2 regions of the Cytobacillus sp. FSL M8-0252 genome follow, and region 1 is predicted to be linked to the other one. Evidence: riboswitches for the same ligand, from Rfam matches in the RefSeq annotation. Region 1 holds a riboswitch; the other holds the start of a gene.

Region 1 (8,397 bases):
ATGGAAGGTGTTATCACCAGCATTAGTTTATTCTGCGCAACTCCTAGGGGAAATTGCCGATGATATTCAATCCATTGATGATGCAATGAAATGGGGATTTGGTTGGAATATGGGCCCATTTGAAACATGGGATGCCATTGGTTTGGAACAATCAGTTAACAAAATGAAAGCGGAAGGATTAGACATTCCAGAATGGGTTGAGAAAATGATCGCTGATGGGCATACACAGTTCTATAAGGAAGAGAACGCGACAACTTATGTGTATGAAAATGGTGAGTATCAGCCGATTAAGTTAAACCCAAAAGTAATAAACTTAAAGCAATTAAAACAAAAACAAGGTGTGATTAAGAAAAATACTGGAGCAAGCTTAATCGACTTAGGCGATGGCGTCGCTATCTTAGAGTTCCATTCAAAGAGTAATGCGATTGGTTTAGACATTGTTCAAATGATTAATTTCGCTATTGATGAAGTAGAGAAAAATTATAAAGGTCTTGTTATCTCCAATCAAGGAAAGAACTTCTGTGTCGGTGCAAATATTGGAATGATGTTAATGGAAGCTCAAGATGATAATTACTTCGAATTAGATATGGTTATCAAACAATTCCAAAATGCGATGACGAAAATCAAGTATAGTGCAAAACCAGTCGTAGTGGCCCCATTCGGTATGACACTTGGCGGAGGAGCGGAAGTAGCTTTAAGTGCGGCACATGTTCAAGCATCAAGTGAAACTTATATGGGCTTGGTGGAAGCAGGAGTTGGATTAATTCCAGGTGGTGCAGGGAACAAGTCACTATATTTGAAACATTTAGCAAGCATGCCTAAAGGAGTTCAGTTTGATCTACAGAACGTGGCCAATAAAGTCTTTGAAACAATTGCGATGGCAAAGGTATCTACATCAGGAGAAGAGGCGAGAGAAAATAACTTTTTGAATGCTTCGGATGCAATTAGTGTGAATGGAGATCACCTCATTTATGATGCTAAACAAGCGGTATTAGCATTGGCAAATGCAGGTTACCTTCCACCAGCAAAAGTGAAATTCCCAGTAGTTGGTGAAACAGGGTATGCCGCATTACTTTTAGGTGCTAATTCTATGCATTTATCTGGTTATATTTCAGAACATGATTTGAAAATCGCCAAAGCACTGGCATATGTCATTGCTGGGGGCAAAGTGCCTTTTGGTACAGAAGTGGATGAGCAATATATGTTAGACCTTGAAAGAGAAGCATTTTTAAAACTTATTGCAGAGCCAAAATCTCAACAACGAATGCAACACATGCTCTTAAAGGGTAAACCACTCCGTAACTAATTATAGATTGCTAGAGAGAATAAAAGATACCGAGAGTAGAAGGAGAGGGAAAAAGCAATGAAAGAAGCTGTAATTGTTGCAGGTGCTAGAACACCTGTCGGTAAAGCAAAAAAAGGCTCACTTGCCACTGTACGGCCAGATGATTTAGGTGCACTTGTTGTAAAAGAAACGTTGAAACGAGCTGGAAATTATGAAGGTAGTATAGATGATTTAATTATTGGTTGTGCCATGCCAGAAGCAGAGCAAGGTTTGAATATGGCCAGAAATATCGGTGCATTAGCTGGGCTTCCAGACTCGGTACCAGCAATCACAGTCAATCGCTATTGCTCATCAGGGTTGCAATCAATCGCTTATGGTGCCGAAAAAATCATGCTTGGTCACGCAGATACAGTGATCGCCGGTGGAGCTGAATCCATGAGTCTTGTACCTATGATGGGTCATGTTGTCCGTCCTAATTTAACTTTAGCCGAGACAGCTCCTGAATATTATATGAGTATGGGGCATACAGCAGAGCAAGTTGCTGGGAAATACGGCATTTCAAGAGAAGAACAAGATGCATTCGCTGTGCGTAGTCATCAAAAAGCAGCGAAAGCAATAAGTGAAGGTAAATTTGCTGATGAAATTACTCCGGTTGATGTAACACTCCGTCAAATTGGATCGGATAATAAAGTGAAAGAACGCACCTTCCAGTTTTTACAAGATGAAGGTGTACGGAGCGATTCAACAGTTGCAACTTTAGGGAAACTGAGACCAGCTTTTAATGTGAAAGGCTCAGTCACAGCGGGGAATTCATCACAAACAAGTGATGGTGCAGCAGCTGTAATGATTATGGACAGAGAGAAAGCAGATGCACAAGGACTGCAGCCTTTAGTGAAGTTTCGTTCTTTTGCTGTCGGAGGCGTGCCGCCAGAGGTTATGGGGATTGGGCCAATTGTAGCAATTCCTAAAGCTTTAAAACTAGCGGGGTTAGAGCTATCAGATGTCGGATTATTCGAACTAAATGAAGCTTTTGCTTCTCAATCCATTCAAGTCATTAGAGAATTAGGGTTGGATGAAGAAAAAGTGAATGTTAACGGGGGAGCTATTGCTTTAGGGCATCCACTTGGGTGTACTGGGGCTAAGCTAACACTATCATTAATTCATGAAATGAAGCGTAGAAACGAGCAATTTGGTGTTGTAACGATGTGCATTGGTGGCGGAATGGGTGCCGCAGGTGTGTTTGAACTTCTTTAAAAACGACTATATTTGTTTTTAAAACCAATAGTGTTATAGAGCGGAAGACACTCGACTCCTGCGGTTAAAGATCAAAGAAATTTGAGCCCCGCAAAAAGTGAGTGTGTGCCGCAATGAACCGAAGTGAAAGTTCTATTTAACTACCTTTGAAAAAACAATGTTAACAAAAACTGCAAAAAGCATAAAGAATGAAGATGGAGGATGATGAACGTGTCAAATCAAACTGAAAAATTTATTAAAGGTGGAAGCTTTTTAATTGAAGATATTTCTTATGAAAATATGTACACACCAGAGGATTTTAGCGAAGAACAAATCATGATTGCGAAAACAACAGAAGATTATGTGACAAATGAAGTGGTCCCTCAAGTGGATTATTTAGAACAGCATGAATTCGATCGCTCTGTAAAACTATTGAAAAAAGCTGGTGACTTGGGCTTACTTGGTACAGATGTGCCAGAGGAATACGGTGGACTCGGTTTAGATAAGGTAAGTTCAGCACTTATCGCTGAAAAAATGTCACGTGTCGGTGGTTTCTCTATCTCACACGGTGCCCATGTAGGTATTGGTTCTCTTCCAATTGTATTGTTCGGGAATGAAGAGCAAAAGCAAAAATACTTACCGGTGCTTGCGACAGGCGAAAAATTAGCTGCCTATGCACTAACAGAACCAAGTTCAGGATCTGATGCATTAGGAGCAAAAACAACTGCTAAATTAAACGCAGAAGGCACACATTATTTATTAAATGGGGAAAAACAATGGATTACGAATGCTGGGTTTGCCGATGTGTTCGTTGTTTATGCCAAAATAAACGGTGACCAATTCACAGCTTTTATTGTTGAAAGAGAATATCCGGGTGTATCAACAGGTGCTGAAGAAAAGAAAATGGGTATTAAGAGCTCGTCTACAAGAACACTTATTTTAGAAGATGCACAAGTACCAGTTGAAAATGTACTAGGTGAAATTGGTCGTGGTCATGTCATTGCCTTTAACATTTTGAATATTGGTCGTTACAAACTTGGTGTAGGTGCAGTAGGTGGTTCTAAGCATGCCTTTAAATTAGGGGTAACTTACGCTAACCAACGTCAACAATTCAGTACGCCTATTTCTTCTTTTAATTTAACGAAGGAAAAATTCGGAACAATGGCAAGTAAAATTTATGCAGCTGAAAGCTCCGTTTACCGTACAGTGGGTCTATTTGATGACAGAATGAGTCAATTGAGTGATGAAGAAGTCAAAGACGGTAAAGAAGTAGCGAAGTCTATTGCTGAATATGCAATAGAATGCTCACTTAATAAATTCTTCTCTACCGAAGTTCTAGATTATGTAGTTGATGAGGCAGTTCAATTACATGGTGGTTATGGCTTTATGGCAGAATATGAAGTAGAAAGAGCTTACCGTGATTCTAGAATCAATCGAATCTTCGAAGGAACAAACGAAATCAACCGTCTTTTAGTACCAGGAACGTATGTTAGAAAAGCAATGAAAGGTGAACTGCCTTTATTCGAAAAAGCAATGGCACTTCAAGAGGAATTGATGATGATGATGCCAGAAGAGCCAGGTTCTGAAGCATTAGAGCAAGAGAAATATCTTGTAAAGAACGCTAAGAAAATCGCATTACTTGCAGCAGGTTTATGTGCACAAAAATACGGAAAAGCTTTGGATAAAGAGCAAGAAGTTCTTGTGAATATTGCTGATCTGGTTTCTTACGCCTATTCTATGGAATCTACTGTTCTTCGTACTGAAAAAGCCATTGTAAAAGACGGAGTAGCAAAAGCTGAGCAAAAGCTATTATACACACAAATTTTCTGCCAAGAAGCATTTAATCAAATTGAGTTGATTGCGAAAGAAACTTTAGTAGGTGTGGAAGAAGGCGATACATTACGAATGATGCTTTCAGCGCTTAAGAAGTTTACGAGACATACTCCAACAAATGTAATTGCGAAAAAACGTCAAGCGGCCGAGAAAATTATTGAAGCTGAAAGGTTTGTAGTATAATATTTATCTTGAATAAAGTGAAGGAAAGTAACCTATTTACTTCCTCCATTTGCGAAGTTTATGACTTGAGGCTCAAGAACAAATTTGGGCCTCTTTGTTTTGTTTTTAATATGATAATAATTACAATTCTTCGTTATGAAAATAAAAAGAAATATGTTATGCTAATGAAACGATAGTATTCATGAATATAGGTATGATAAAATAGGTGGTGAAAACATGGCACTTACTTTCTATTGGTATCCTAAATGTGGTACTTGCCGAAAAGCGAAAAAATGGCTAGATGAACATGAAATAGCCTATGATGCAATACATATAGTGGAAAATCCTCCATCCCGCAAGGAATTAGAAGATCTTTACAAAAAGAGTGGGTTAGAGCTAAAAAAATTTTTCAACACAAGCGGTCAAAAGTATCGTGAGTTAGGATTAAAAGACCGAGTGAAAACGGCCTCAGAGTCGGAACTGTTAGATTTATTAGCATCGGATGGAATGTTAATTAAACGTCCATTAACAACGGATGGTACGAAAGTAACAGTCGGATTTAAAGAGCTAGAATTTGAACAAAATTGGCTGTAAATGGTGGATGCGCTTTATACGTTTTAAACGATCGTTTATTCGGTCATTAAAATAAACAATTTCCTAAATTAATGGAGGTATGAAACATGAGCACACCTAAAGAATTACGTTATTCAGAAGAACACGAGTGGGTAAAAACAGAAGGAGATAAAGTTCGTATTGGTATTACATACTTTGCTCAATCAGAACTTGGAGATATCGTATTTGTTGAGCTTCCAGAAGTAGGAGATGAAGTAACTGCTGATGAACCGTTTGGTAGCGTAGAATCTGTTAAAACAGTTTCTGAGTTATATGCACCAATTAGTGGTAAAATCGTTGAGATTAACGAAGAACTTAGCGATAGTCCAGAATTTGTGAATGAATCTCCTTACGAGAAAGCATGGATGATTGTTGTTGAGCCATCCGATGCAAGTGAAATTGACAAGCTAATGACAGCTGAACAATATGAAGAAATGACAAAAGAAGATTAATTGTAGTTAAATAAAGAAGGTCAAATCATTAAATGGTTTGACCTTTTTCTAAATTTCTATATAGACATACCAGATGAGTGCTGAAAAGTTTTCAAATGTAAAAAGGCTTACTATTATAAAATATATAAATGATATATATTAGGTGATGAGCATGCATATAGAACATGGCAATAAAGTGATTATTGTTGAAGGTAAATCTGACAAACGAAAAGTGAAAGGACTAATCAGAGAACCTGTAGAGATCTTATGTACAAATGGAACGATTGGCACTTCGAAGTTGGATGAATTAATTGATTATTTAATTGGGAAGGAAGTCTATATATTAGTCGATGCTGACGCATCAGGAGAAAAACTTCGTAAACAATTTAAGAGAGAGTTACCAGAGGCAGAGCATATCTATATTGATAAAATGTATCGTGAAGTCGAGGCGGCACCTGCGCATCATTTAGCTACAGCCTTAATAAGTGCAAATATAGATATATATACCGAGTATTTAGATAAAGGATGATAACATGATTGACTGGTCAAACAATGACTTAAATGATTTGATCGCAAGGAAGCAATCCGGCTTATTTTATTTATTCACTCCTATGTGTGGGACATGTCAAGTTGCCGGGAAAATGCTAACAATTACTGAGCAACTGTTGCAGAACCTTCCTATAGGTAAAGCCGACCTGAATTTTTTGCCAGCAGTGGCAGAAAAGTATGAAATTGAAAGTGTACCGTGTTTACTTGTGTTTAAAAAAGGAGAGTTAGTTGATAAGCTTTATGCTTTCCATTCAGTACCTTATTTACTTGAACAAATTCAATCATATGAATTACAGTCTCAATTTTAAAACCACTTATTGTTTAGGAATAAGTGGTTTTCTTATGCTTTTAATCAAGGGGGGTTTGCGTAAATGTTTAAATACACCCCTCACTCATTCTAGGCAGATGAATCGATGGGATATTTCTTTTTTCTGTCGATAAGTCTAGCTTTTGACATATTTCTCGGGAAATAGGTTGTGAACATTGTTGGAAATAAATGTTCTGTCAGTTAAAGTCGATAGTTAGGAGAAGGAAATCATTTCTTGGAACAGAATTATAGAATATAAGACGCGGGCTGGGGGTGGTTTCAATAGAGGAACTCATTTATCATTTCAATCAATCTTTAAGAGTAAATGATCATATTTTAATGATGTTAAAGGAACCTATAAGGATTCGAGTAGAATTAGAGCAAAATCTATTGTATTTGACATTAGACCGTAAAAGGCTGCTAATTAAACATACTCGCCCATTGAAAAATTATCATATAAACATTCAAACTACTGCTGACCACTTTCATTCTTTGCTTCAAGGGCGTACGAGTCTAAAGAAACAAGTGGATGAAAAGCATATCATCCTTAAGTCGACTTTTAGACAATTATTAAAATTAGATGCCATTTTCGTATTAAATCAAAAATAATCATAAATACATCAAATGTCCTAAAAAAAGATTGACTTCCCAAAAAAAGGTTGTTATTCTATCCTTAGAATAATTAGAAAATTAAATATTCTTATCGAGAGTGGTGGAGGGACTGGCCCTATGAAACCCGGCAACCGGTTGTTTGATACACGGTGCTAATTCCAGCAGAGCATAAAAGCTCTGGTAGATAAGAAGAGATGATAAACCCTCTTCTTTGTGAAGAGGGTTTTTGGTCGTCTTTTCTTTCCAATTTAAAAAAGAGGAGAGATGTAAAATGGCAGAAAAAGAAAAGCAACTTCGATTTGAAACAATTGGTGTTCATGGTGGGCTAAAACCTGATCCAGTAACAGGGGCAAGAGCGGTCCCAATCTATCAAAATAATGCTTATCAATTCCAGAATACAGAGCATGCGCAAGACTTATTTGGCTTAAAAGAAACAGGATATATTTATTCTCGTATTCATAATCCAACGGTTACTGTGTTTGAGGAAAGAGTTGCATTGTTAGAAGGGGGAACAGGCGCATTAGCATTAGCAAGCGGGCAAGCAGCCATTTACTTAGCTCTTCTTAATATTGTTCAAGCGGGTGATGAAATTGTAGCTGCCTCTAATTTATATGGAGGTACATATAATTTATTTACAGTCACTTTACCAAAGTACGGCATCAACGTTAGGCTTATCGATATTAATAATGAAGAGGAACTACGAGCAGCAATCAATGAGAAGACACGAGCTGTATTTGCCGAAACCATTGGTAACCCGAGTTTACAAGTACTAGATATTGAAACAGTTTCAAATATCGCCCATGAACATGGTGTGCCGTTAGTGGTTGATAACACATTTGCAACTCCTTATCTATGTCGGCCAATTGAGCATGGCGCAGACATTGTTGTTCACTCTGCAACGAAATGGTTACTTGGGAATGGGACGACAATGGGGGGGATCATTGTTGACGGTGGTAAATTTGATTGGAACTCAGAGAAGTATCCAGGATTAAGTCAGCCGGATACAAGCTATAACGATATAGTATATAGTGAGGCACTGGGCCCTGTAGCATATATTACTAAAGCGAGAGTGCAGCTTCTAAGAGATTTAGGTCCAGCACTAAGTGCACAAAGCGCCTTCCAATTTACGTTAGGTTTAGAAACGTTAACGGTTCGAATGAAAGAACATATTGCTAATACGAAAAAAATTGTGCAATATTTAAATAATCATCCTGCTGTTAATTGGGTACTTTATCCGGGCGATGACAACCATCCTAATAAAGAATTAGCAGACAAATATTTATCTAAAGGTGCAGGGGCAGTTGTCGTTTTTGGCATATCTGGTGGGCGTGAAGCAGGTGCGAAGGTTATTAATTCGGTTGAGCTGTTCGCAC
Region 2 (8,397 bases), 2.3 Mb from region 1:
GATGTTAGAAGATTTAAAGAGTCGCTATAAAGCGATTGGAGGAATATCGCCATTAGCAAAAATAACTGAGAATCAAGCGCTATCACTTCAAGAACATTTAAATCAGATTCAAGATCAATATGAGTTTAAAGCTTATATCGGTTTAAAGCATATAGAACCATTCGTTGAAGATGCAGTTCAACAAATGCATAATGATGGGATTACTAAAGCTGTCAGTCTTGTTCTTGCACCACATTATTCTACTTTTAGCATCAAATCTTATAATGGACGAGCAGAAGATAAAGCTCAGACGCTTGGTGGTCCAACTATTTACTCAGTTGATAGTTGGTATAAGGAACCGAAATTTATTCAATTTTGGGCAGATGGTGTGAAGAAGCAAATCGCTAAAATGTCAAGTGAAGAAAGAGATCAATATATATTAATTGTCTCTGCACATAGCTTACCAGAAAAAATTAAAGAATATGGTGATCCATATCCTGATCAACTACAAGAAACAGCTGAGTTAATTGCTAAAGAAGCTGGCGTTCGTGAATTTGCTGTCGGTTGGCAAAGCGAAGGAAATACACCTGACCCATGGTTAGGGCCTGATGTGCAGGATTTAACAAGAGATTTACATGCAAAAAAAGGCTATAAAGCATTTATTTATGCACCAGTCGGTTTTGTCGCTGATCATTTAGAAGTCTTATATGATAATGACTATGAATGTAAGGTGGTTACAGATGAAATAGGAGCTGCCTACTATCGTCCAGAAATGCCAAATAGTCATCCAGCGTTTATTGATTCTTTAGCAACAGTTGTCTTAGACAGAATGAAAAATAAGTAATGAGTTGATTGCAACCGCTTTTTTTATTTTCATAAAGGAGCGGTTTCTTTTTTAAGGATTTTTTGACAATATGAACAGTTTGGTCATAGAGAGGGGAGAAGTAAATGGCCGTTGACCGTAAACAATTAATTATTCAAGCTGCCACAAAATCATTTTCTCTTTTTGGCTATAAAGCTACAACAATGGAGCAAGTAGCCAAAATTGCTAATGTAGGAAAAGGGACTATATACACTTTTTTTAAAAATAAAGAAGAATTATTTGATGAAATTATTACGGCACTTATTAGAGAAATGAAAATAGAGGCAGAGCAGGTTTTGTCACCAGATTTATCTTTACAAGAAAATTTACATTTAGCTCTATATCGCATTTTGGAATATAGACTAGAGCATCAATTAACAATTAAGCTGTTCCAAGAGGGAAAAGAAATGGGGACCACTGCAGTTATAGAGATGACGAACAAAATGGAAAGAGAAATCATTTCTTATATAGGAGAAAAGGTAAAAACATTAGGTATTGATAAAGGAGAAATCGAGCCGTGCGACCCTGAATTGACTGCCTTTATTATGTTAAAGTTATACATATCACTCATTTTTGATTGGGAAAGACAGCATGCCCCACTTTCGAAAAGTGAAATCGCTGAGCTTATGGAAAGGTATGTGTTTAAAGGGCTTATAAAATCATGAATGTAGGATGGAATCATCATCAAATCAGCTCGCACATCAAGTGTGGGCTGGTTTTTTTGTTTCTAATAAAGTGATTTTAGATAACAGTTATTTCACTGTGCTTATTTAAAAGGTAAATCTAAGCAGCGCTAAAATATTGTATGAATTAGCTCACTCCAGCAAAACCAATCTTCACTCAGCGGGGTAAGAGAGTCCGGACTTAAATAAGTCATTCTGTTTGAATAACACAAATGAAGCCGAGCAAATAGAGTTTCCAAGTCAGTCAAAATCGGAAATTGGAAATGAGAGCTGAGCAAAGGTGATTTGCGTCTCACTCAGATCAAAAACCAGAAAGAAATGCCAAGCTGAGGTTTCCTGTAACAGTATTTATTCTTTTTACACCTGGATTCAAAAGTCATTCATACTAGAAGGCTTGTTGGAGTAAAACAAAAAGAAGACTTGCTAAGGGGAGCAGGCCTTCTTCTTCCAATGGTTATATATTAAGGGATGGAAACTAGCATTCTATAAATCTGAGACACCTAAACAATGGTCACACTTATTACCGTAACATTCATGTTGCTCTTCGATGGACTTCCCGCATTCAGTACATTGCTTTTGTGGGAGATTCCTAAAGAAATCTAAAATGTTTTGAACCATGGTTGAAGCCTCCTAATCGTTAATTGAATTGTTTTGATATTTACATTGTATTATAACAGTTTAATATAGTCAACAACTGTTTCAATACAAATTAGAAAAAATGAAAAAATGGGCATTATTTAGTATAGTTAGAGATGAATCAAAAGGAGGGAAATGCAATGAAGTTAACGGTTATAGGTGCATGTGGAGGTTATCCAAAAGTGGGAGAAGCAACTGCGGGGTACTTATTAGAGCATGATGATTTTACATTATTAATTGACTGTGGAAGTGCTGTTATATCCAAAATGCAAGAGATTAAACAACCAGAGGAGTTAGACGCAGTCATACTTTCCCACTACCACCCAGATCATCATGCTGATATAGGTGTACTTCAACATGCTCGTTTAATTCAAGGGTACTTAGGAAAAAAAACAAGTATTTTACCGATTTATGGGCATGATGAAAATGAATATGAATTCCAAAAATTAAATTATAAAAATATCTCAGAAGGTGTACCTATTAAAGAGAGCCTACCATTAACAGTTGGCCCCTTTACAATTACTTTTCAACGGACTAACCACCCTGTATTATGCTTTGCGATGCGCATAAAAGTAGATAATAAAGTAATTGTATATACAGGTGATACCTCATATAAAGAAGAGTTAGAAGGGTTTGCTCATGAAGCAGATATACTTCTATGTGAGTGTAATTTTTATGGACATCAAGAAGGTAAAAATGCGGGACATATGAATAGCTATGATGCTGGTCGGTTAGCACAAATAGCTAAAGTGAAGCATCTTCTATTAACCCATTTGCCCCATTATGGTAATATAGAATCGTTAAAGGATGAAGCTTTAACAGAGTACAAAGGACCGATTAGTCTAGCCGCATTTGGCATGACTTTTGAAATTTAAAGGAGTGGTACCATGAAATTTATAGATAATCAAGGAATTACAGATCCTCGCATTAATTTAGCTATTGAAGAATATGCGTTGAAGAATTTAGATATTAATGAATCATATCTATTGTTCTACATAAATAAACCATCTATCATAATTGGTAAAAACCAAAATACGATTGAAGAAATCAATACAGAATACGTTGAAAAAAATGGACTGCATGTGGTGCGCCGTTTATCTGGTGGCGGTGCTGTATACCATGATCTTGGTAATTTAAACTTTAGTTTCATCACAAAGGATGATGGCGAAAGCTTTCATAATTTCTTAAAATTCACTGAACCAGTAATTACTGCTCTAAAAAAGTTAGGTGTAAATGCAGAATTAAGCGGTAGAAATGATTTGACAGTAGATGGGAGAAAGATTTCTGGAAATGCACAGTTCTCTACAAAAGGGAGAATGTTTAGCCATGGAACATTAATGCTCGATTCAGAAATTGAAAATGTTGTCTCTGCACTTAAAGTGAGAAAAGATAAGATTGAATCAAAAGGAATCAAATCTATTCGTAGCCGGGTAGCAAACATCTCTGAATTTTTAACTGAAAAAATTTCTATCGAAGAATTTAGACAGCTAATTTTACATCATATTTTTGAAGGTAGTGAAGTAAGTGAATATCGCCTAACAGAAAAAGACTGGGAAGAAATTCACAAAATCTCAGAACAAAGATATCAAAATTGGGAGTGGAACTATGGCAAGTCACCAAAATTTGATTATGAGCATTCTAAAAGATTCCCAGTGGGTTCTATTGACATTAGACTGAATGTAACAAAAGGACAAATTACTGAATGTAAAATTTACGGTGATTTCTTTGGTGTCGGAGATGTAACCGATATTGAAGAAAAGTTAGAAGGCATCCGCTACGAAAAAAGCGAAATTGAAAAGGCGCTAGCTGGTGTAAATATAAAACATTATTTCGGTAATATCACTATAGAAGACTTTGTAAATTTAGTTTATTAGAGCTGTATCAGTCTGTTTTTACTAAGGCATGAAAGTATTTTCACCGTTTAGGATGAAGAACTTTTATGCTTTTTATTTTATTATAAAGAAAAAAATAGAGTAGATATCCGTAGACTACTTGAATCCTGAAATTTCTTTTAATATAATAAATTTAGAAAATTTATATTATAAAAATGAATGACTATTCATTCAGAAAAGAGGGAGAAACTTGAATTTAACAAGTCAGCTTCACAAGATTGCCTTAGAAAATGGGGAAAAAAATGCGTATTATTTTATGGATCAAGCATGTACATACGCAAAGCTCGATGAACAAGTAACAAGGTTTGCATCAGGACTTTCGTCATTAGGTATTAAAGAAGGTGATCATATTGCCTTGCTACTTGGTAATTCGCCGCATTTTGTTATTAGTTTATATGGTGCGTTAAAGCTAGGAGCAAAGGTCATACCGATAAACCCTATCTATACGCCTGAAGAAATTGGCTATATTTTAAGAGATGGTGATGTAAAAGCGGTGATTATGCTTGAGCAATTATTACCATTAGCAGAAAAAATGCATCATTTATTAACAGATATTAAGCATTATACTGTCTGCGAAACCGGTCAAACAAGTGGACTTCCAGCTCTGGGAGATAAGTCGGTATTTCCTAAATTGAAATCGTTTTCAGAGCTTGTTTCCAATGGAGATGTAACATTTGTTGATGCAGATGTTACACCCGATGATGTCGCGATTATACTCTATACATCAGGAACAACAGGCAAACCTAAAGGAGCCATGTTAACTCATCGTAACCTGTATAGTAATGCGAGTGATGTCGCGGACTATTTGCAGATTAATGAACGTGATACGGTGATTACAACCTTACCTATGTTTCACGTGTTTTGCTTAACTGTTGCTCTGAATGCACCTCTGATAAGTGGAGCAACAATCTTAATAGACCCTAAATTTAGTCCGAAAGAAATTTTCCGTTTAGCGGAAAAATACAAGCCAACTGTTTTTGCCGGCGTGCCTACAATGTATAATTTTCTTTATCAATATCCTGAAGGCAACCCTGGTGTCTTCCAATCTATGAGATTATGTATTTCTGGAGGTGCTTCACTTCCTGTTGCATTGTTAGAAAATTTTGAGAAGAAATTCAATGTGGTTATTTCTGAAGGCTATGGCTTATCAGAAGCTTCTCCGGTCACATGCTTTAACCCACTAGATCGTCCACGGAAACCGGGGTCGATTGGCACATCTATTATTCATGTTGAAAATAGAGTAGTTAATGAATTAGGAGAAGAGGTCGCTGTAGGTGAAGTAGGGGAGCTTGTTGTGAAAGGCCCTAACGTTATGAAAGGATATTACAAAATGCCTGAAGAAACATCTGCCTGTTTAAAGGAAAATTGGTTATATACAGGTGACTTAGCTAAGAGGGACGAAGAAGGATACTTCTACATTGTTGACCGTAAGAAAGATATGATAATTGTTGGTGGCTATAATGTGTATCCAAGGGAAGTAGAAGAGGTTTTTTATGACCATCCTGACATTGTAGAAGCGGCTGTTTTAGGTGTACCTGATCAGAATACAGGAGAAAAAGTTTTAGCCTATATTGTACCTAAAACTGAAAATTTAACAGAGGCACATTTATTGACTTATTGTAAAGAAAAGTTAGCCAAATACAAAATTCCTTCCTCTATAGAATTTTTAGAAGAATTGCCGAAGAATACAACAGGAAAGATACTGCGACGTGCTCTTAAGAAAAAGGTACTAGAAAATCAGGAAGCATAAGTTAAAAAACATGTTGACAAAAGATTCTAAATATTTTAGAGTAACTATATCAATTAAATAACCACTATCTAGAGAGGTGGAGGGACTGGCCCTACGAAGCCTCGGCAACAGACTTAGCATTGCAAGTACTGTGCCAATTCCAGCAAGCTAGCATTTAGCTTGAAAGATAGGAAGAGAATGAAATATTTATGAGCGTACGTTACCTCTTCCTTTTTGGAAGAGGTTTTTTTATGGCTGATTGGACCACCAAAAGCGATAAACATTCTTAGCACAATTGATAAATACATTATTATGCTTCTTTTGTAGAAGTATTAGAGGAGGTAATGGCAGTATGAGTTATAAAAAACAAATGATATTGAATGCATTTGAAATGACAAGTGCAATGCACAATTCTCATGGGCTATGGAAGCATAAAGATTCCAAACGACATCGTGCCTATAAAGATATTAATTATTGGATGGAATTAGCCAAAACACTCGAGAAGGGAAAATTCGATGCTGTCTTTTTTGCGGATGTATTAGGTGTTTATGATACGTATAAAGAAAGTAAAGAACCTTCAATTAACGATGGATTACAGTTTCCTGTTAATGATGGGGCGTTTGTCATCCCTGCTATGGCAGCAGTGACAGAGCATCTGTCATTTGCATTAACGGTGAGTACAACATATGAGCCACCTTTTGGGCAGGCAAGACGGTTTTCCACATTAGATCATTTGACAAAAGGAAGAGTGGCATGGAATATCGTTACTTCTTATCTTCCTAATGCAGCAAGAAATTTTGGTTTCAAAGATATGATCAAACACGATAAGCGTTATGAAATTGCCGATGAATATATGGATGTCGTTTATAAACTGTGGGAATCAAGCTGGGAAGATGGAGCAGTGATAGAAGATACAGAACAAGGGGTATTAATCGACCGTAAGAAAATCCATGAAATTCACCATAAAGGAGAATATTTTGATGTCGAAGGACCGCATTTAACAGAACCGTCACAACAAAGAACACCTGTTTTATATCAAGCAGGGACTTCTCCTAAAGGACGTGCTTTTGCAGCAAAACATGCAGAATGTGTATTTGTAGGTGGGCCAACACCTGAAAGAGTAAGACATTATACAGAGGATATTCGAAAACAAGCGGAAGAATATGGCAGGAATCCGGAAGATATTAAAATATTCACTTTCCTAACAGTCATCGTAGGTAAGACAACTGAAGAAGCGGAAGAGAAATTTGCTGAATACAACCAATTATGGAGTGCAGATGCAGCGAAAGCACAGTTTGGGGGCGCAAGCGGTTATAATGTTGCGGAATTTACAAAGGATGAGTTAGATAACCCATTTGAATTTAAAGCTACAGAGCATGGGCATTATAAAGCTGCTTCATTAACGAAAGATGCGAAGAAAAAACTATCGATTAAAGAAGCGATTTCAAAATTAGAAGGATTAGATAGAGACAATATAATTGTCGGCAATCCATCAGAAGTAGCAGACCAAATTCAATATCAGTTTGAAGCCTCTGGTGTCGATGGTTTTAATTTAAATCATTTAGTAACGCCAGCAGATTTGGAAGATTTTATTGAGCTTGTTATTCCGATTCTACAAGAACGTGGTTTATATAAAAAGGAATACAAAAAGGGTACGTTAAGAGAAAAGCTTTTTACTCATGGCTCGCCCCTTTTACCGAGTGGTCATCCAGGAAGTAAATATCGTAAAGGTGAAAAGATAAATAATTAAAATAAGAGGTGAAGGGTATGAGAAAAGTTTGGTTATTATTTTTTGTACTGACTTGTTGCACTGTTTTAAGTGCATGTGGGACATCAGGTTCATCCGGCGAAGAAAAGAAAGAGATGGTCTTAGGGGCGACAGTTCCTTATAGTGATATGCTTGAGCAAGGTGTAGCACCACTACTTGAGGAAAAAGGGTACAAAGTAGAAGTAAAGGAATTTAATGATTATGTTCAACCGAATATTGCTTTAGATAGTGGAGATTTGGATGGTAATTTATTTCAACATAAAGTGTACTTAGAGAATTTTAACACTGAAAAAGGGATGGATCTAGTAGATATTATTTCTGTTCCTACAGCTCCAATTGGTATTTATTCAGAAAAATTCAACTCCCTTGAAGAAGTGAAAGATGGCAGCACGATGGCCATTGCTAATGATCCTACAAACTTAGCGAGAGGATTAACAGTTGCGCGTGATGCTGGTTTAATAGAATTGAAAGATGATATAAACCCAGTCAATGCAACAGTAAATGATGTATTATCTAACCCGAAAAATTTGAAATTCCATGAAGTAGATGCAGCCCAACTGCCAAGGTCTCTTGAATCAGTTGATCTTGCTGCTGTTAATGGTAACTTTGCGGTTGCTGCAGGATTAGATTTAACAACAGCAATTTATCGGGATCAAATTCCTGAGGAAATCCAAAATAGGATTGTTGTTCGTAAAGAAGATAAGGACGCCCAAATGGCAAAGGATATCATTGAAGCCATAGAGTCGGAGGAATTTGCAAAAGTAATTGAAGAAAACTTTAAAGGTTTTCATAAACCAGAATGGATGGGCGAATGAGTAAATCATCTTAATTTTTAAAAAATAATTGAC

Evidence for each region. A riboswitch is a leader RNA that binds a small molecule or an ion and turns the genes downstream of it on or off. The one in region 1 is predicted to bind S-adenosylmethionine.
Region 2: another riboswitch for S-adenosylmethionine. It lies ahead of MKX83_RS08555 (LLM class flavin-dependent oxidoreductase); the one in region 1 lies ahead of MKX83_RS19965 (O-acetylhomoserine aminocarboxypropyltransferase/cysteine synthase family protein).

What each region holds. Positions count from the first base shown of each region.
Region 1 is NZ_JBBOWZ010000001.1:3,952,683-3,961,079, reverse strand. It holds gene MKX83_RS20005 (3-hydroxyacyl-CoA dehydrogenase/enoyl-CoA hydratase family protein) at 1-1,306, shown strand, start outside; gene MKX83_RS20000 (acetyl-CoA C-acetyltransferase) at 1,364-2,539, shown strand; gene MKX83_RS19995 (acyl-CoA dehydrogenase family protein) at 2,750-4,534, shown strand; gene MKX83_RS19990 (arsenate reductase family protein) at 4,751-5,107, shown strand; gene gcvH (glycine cleavage system protein GcvH) at 5,194-5,577, shown strand; gene MKX83_RS19980 (toprim domain-containing protein) at 5,723-6,085, shown strand; gene MKX83_RS19975 (thioredoxin family protein) at 6,090-6,413, shown strand; gene MKX83_RS19970 (hypothetical protein) at 6,686-7,021, shown strand; SAM riboswitch class I at 7,110-7,215, shown strand; gene MKX83_RS19965 (O-acetylhomoserine aminocarboxypropyltransferase/cysteine synthase family protein) at 7,296-8,397, shown strand, end outside.
Region 2 is NZ_JBBOWZ010000001.1:1,649,815-1,658,211, forward strand. It holds gene hemH (ferrochelatase) at 1-823, shown strand, start outside; gene MKX83_RS08530 (TetR/AcrR family transcriptional regulator) at 928-1,506, shown strand; gene yhfH (protein YhfH) at 2,008-2,142, opposite strand; gene MKX83_RS08540 (MBL fold metallo-hydrolase) at 2,301-3,035, shown strand; gene MKX83_RS08545 (lipoate--protein ligase) at 3,048-4,034, shown strand; gene MKX83_RS08550 (fatty acid--CoA ligase family protein) at 4,243-5,802, shown strand; SAM riboswitch class I at 5,864-5,975, shown strand; gene MKX83_RS08555 (LLM class flavin-dependent oxidoreductase) at 6,134-7,531, shown strand; gene MKX83_RS08560 (MetQ/NlpA family ABC transporter substrate-binding protein) at 7,549-8,364, shown strand.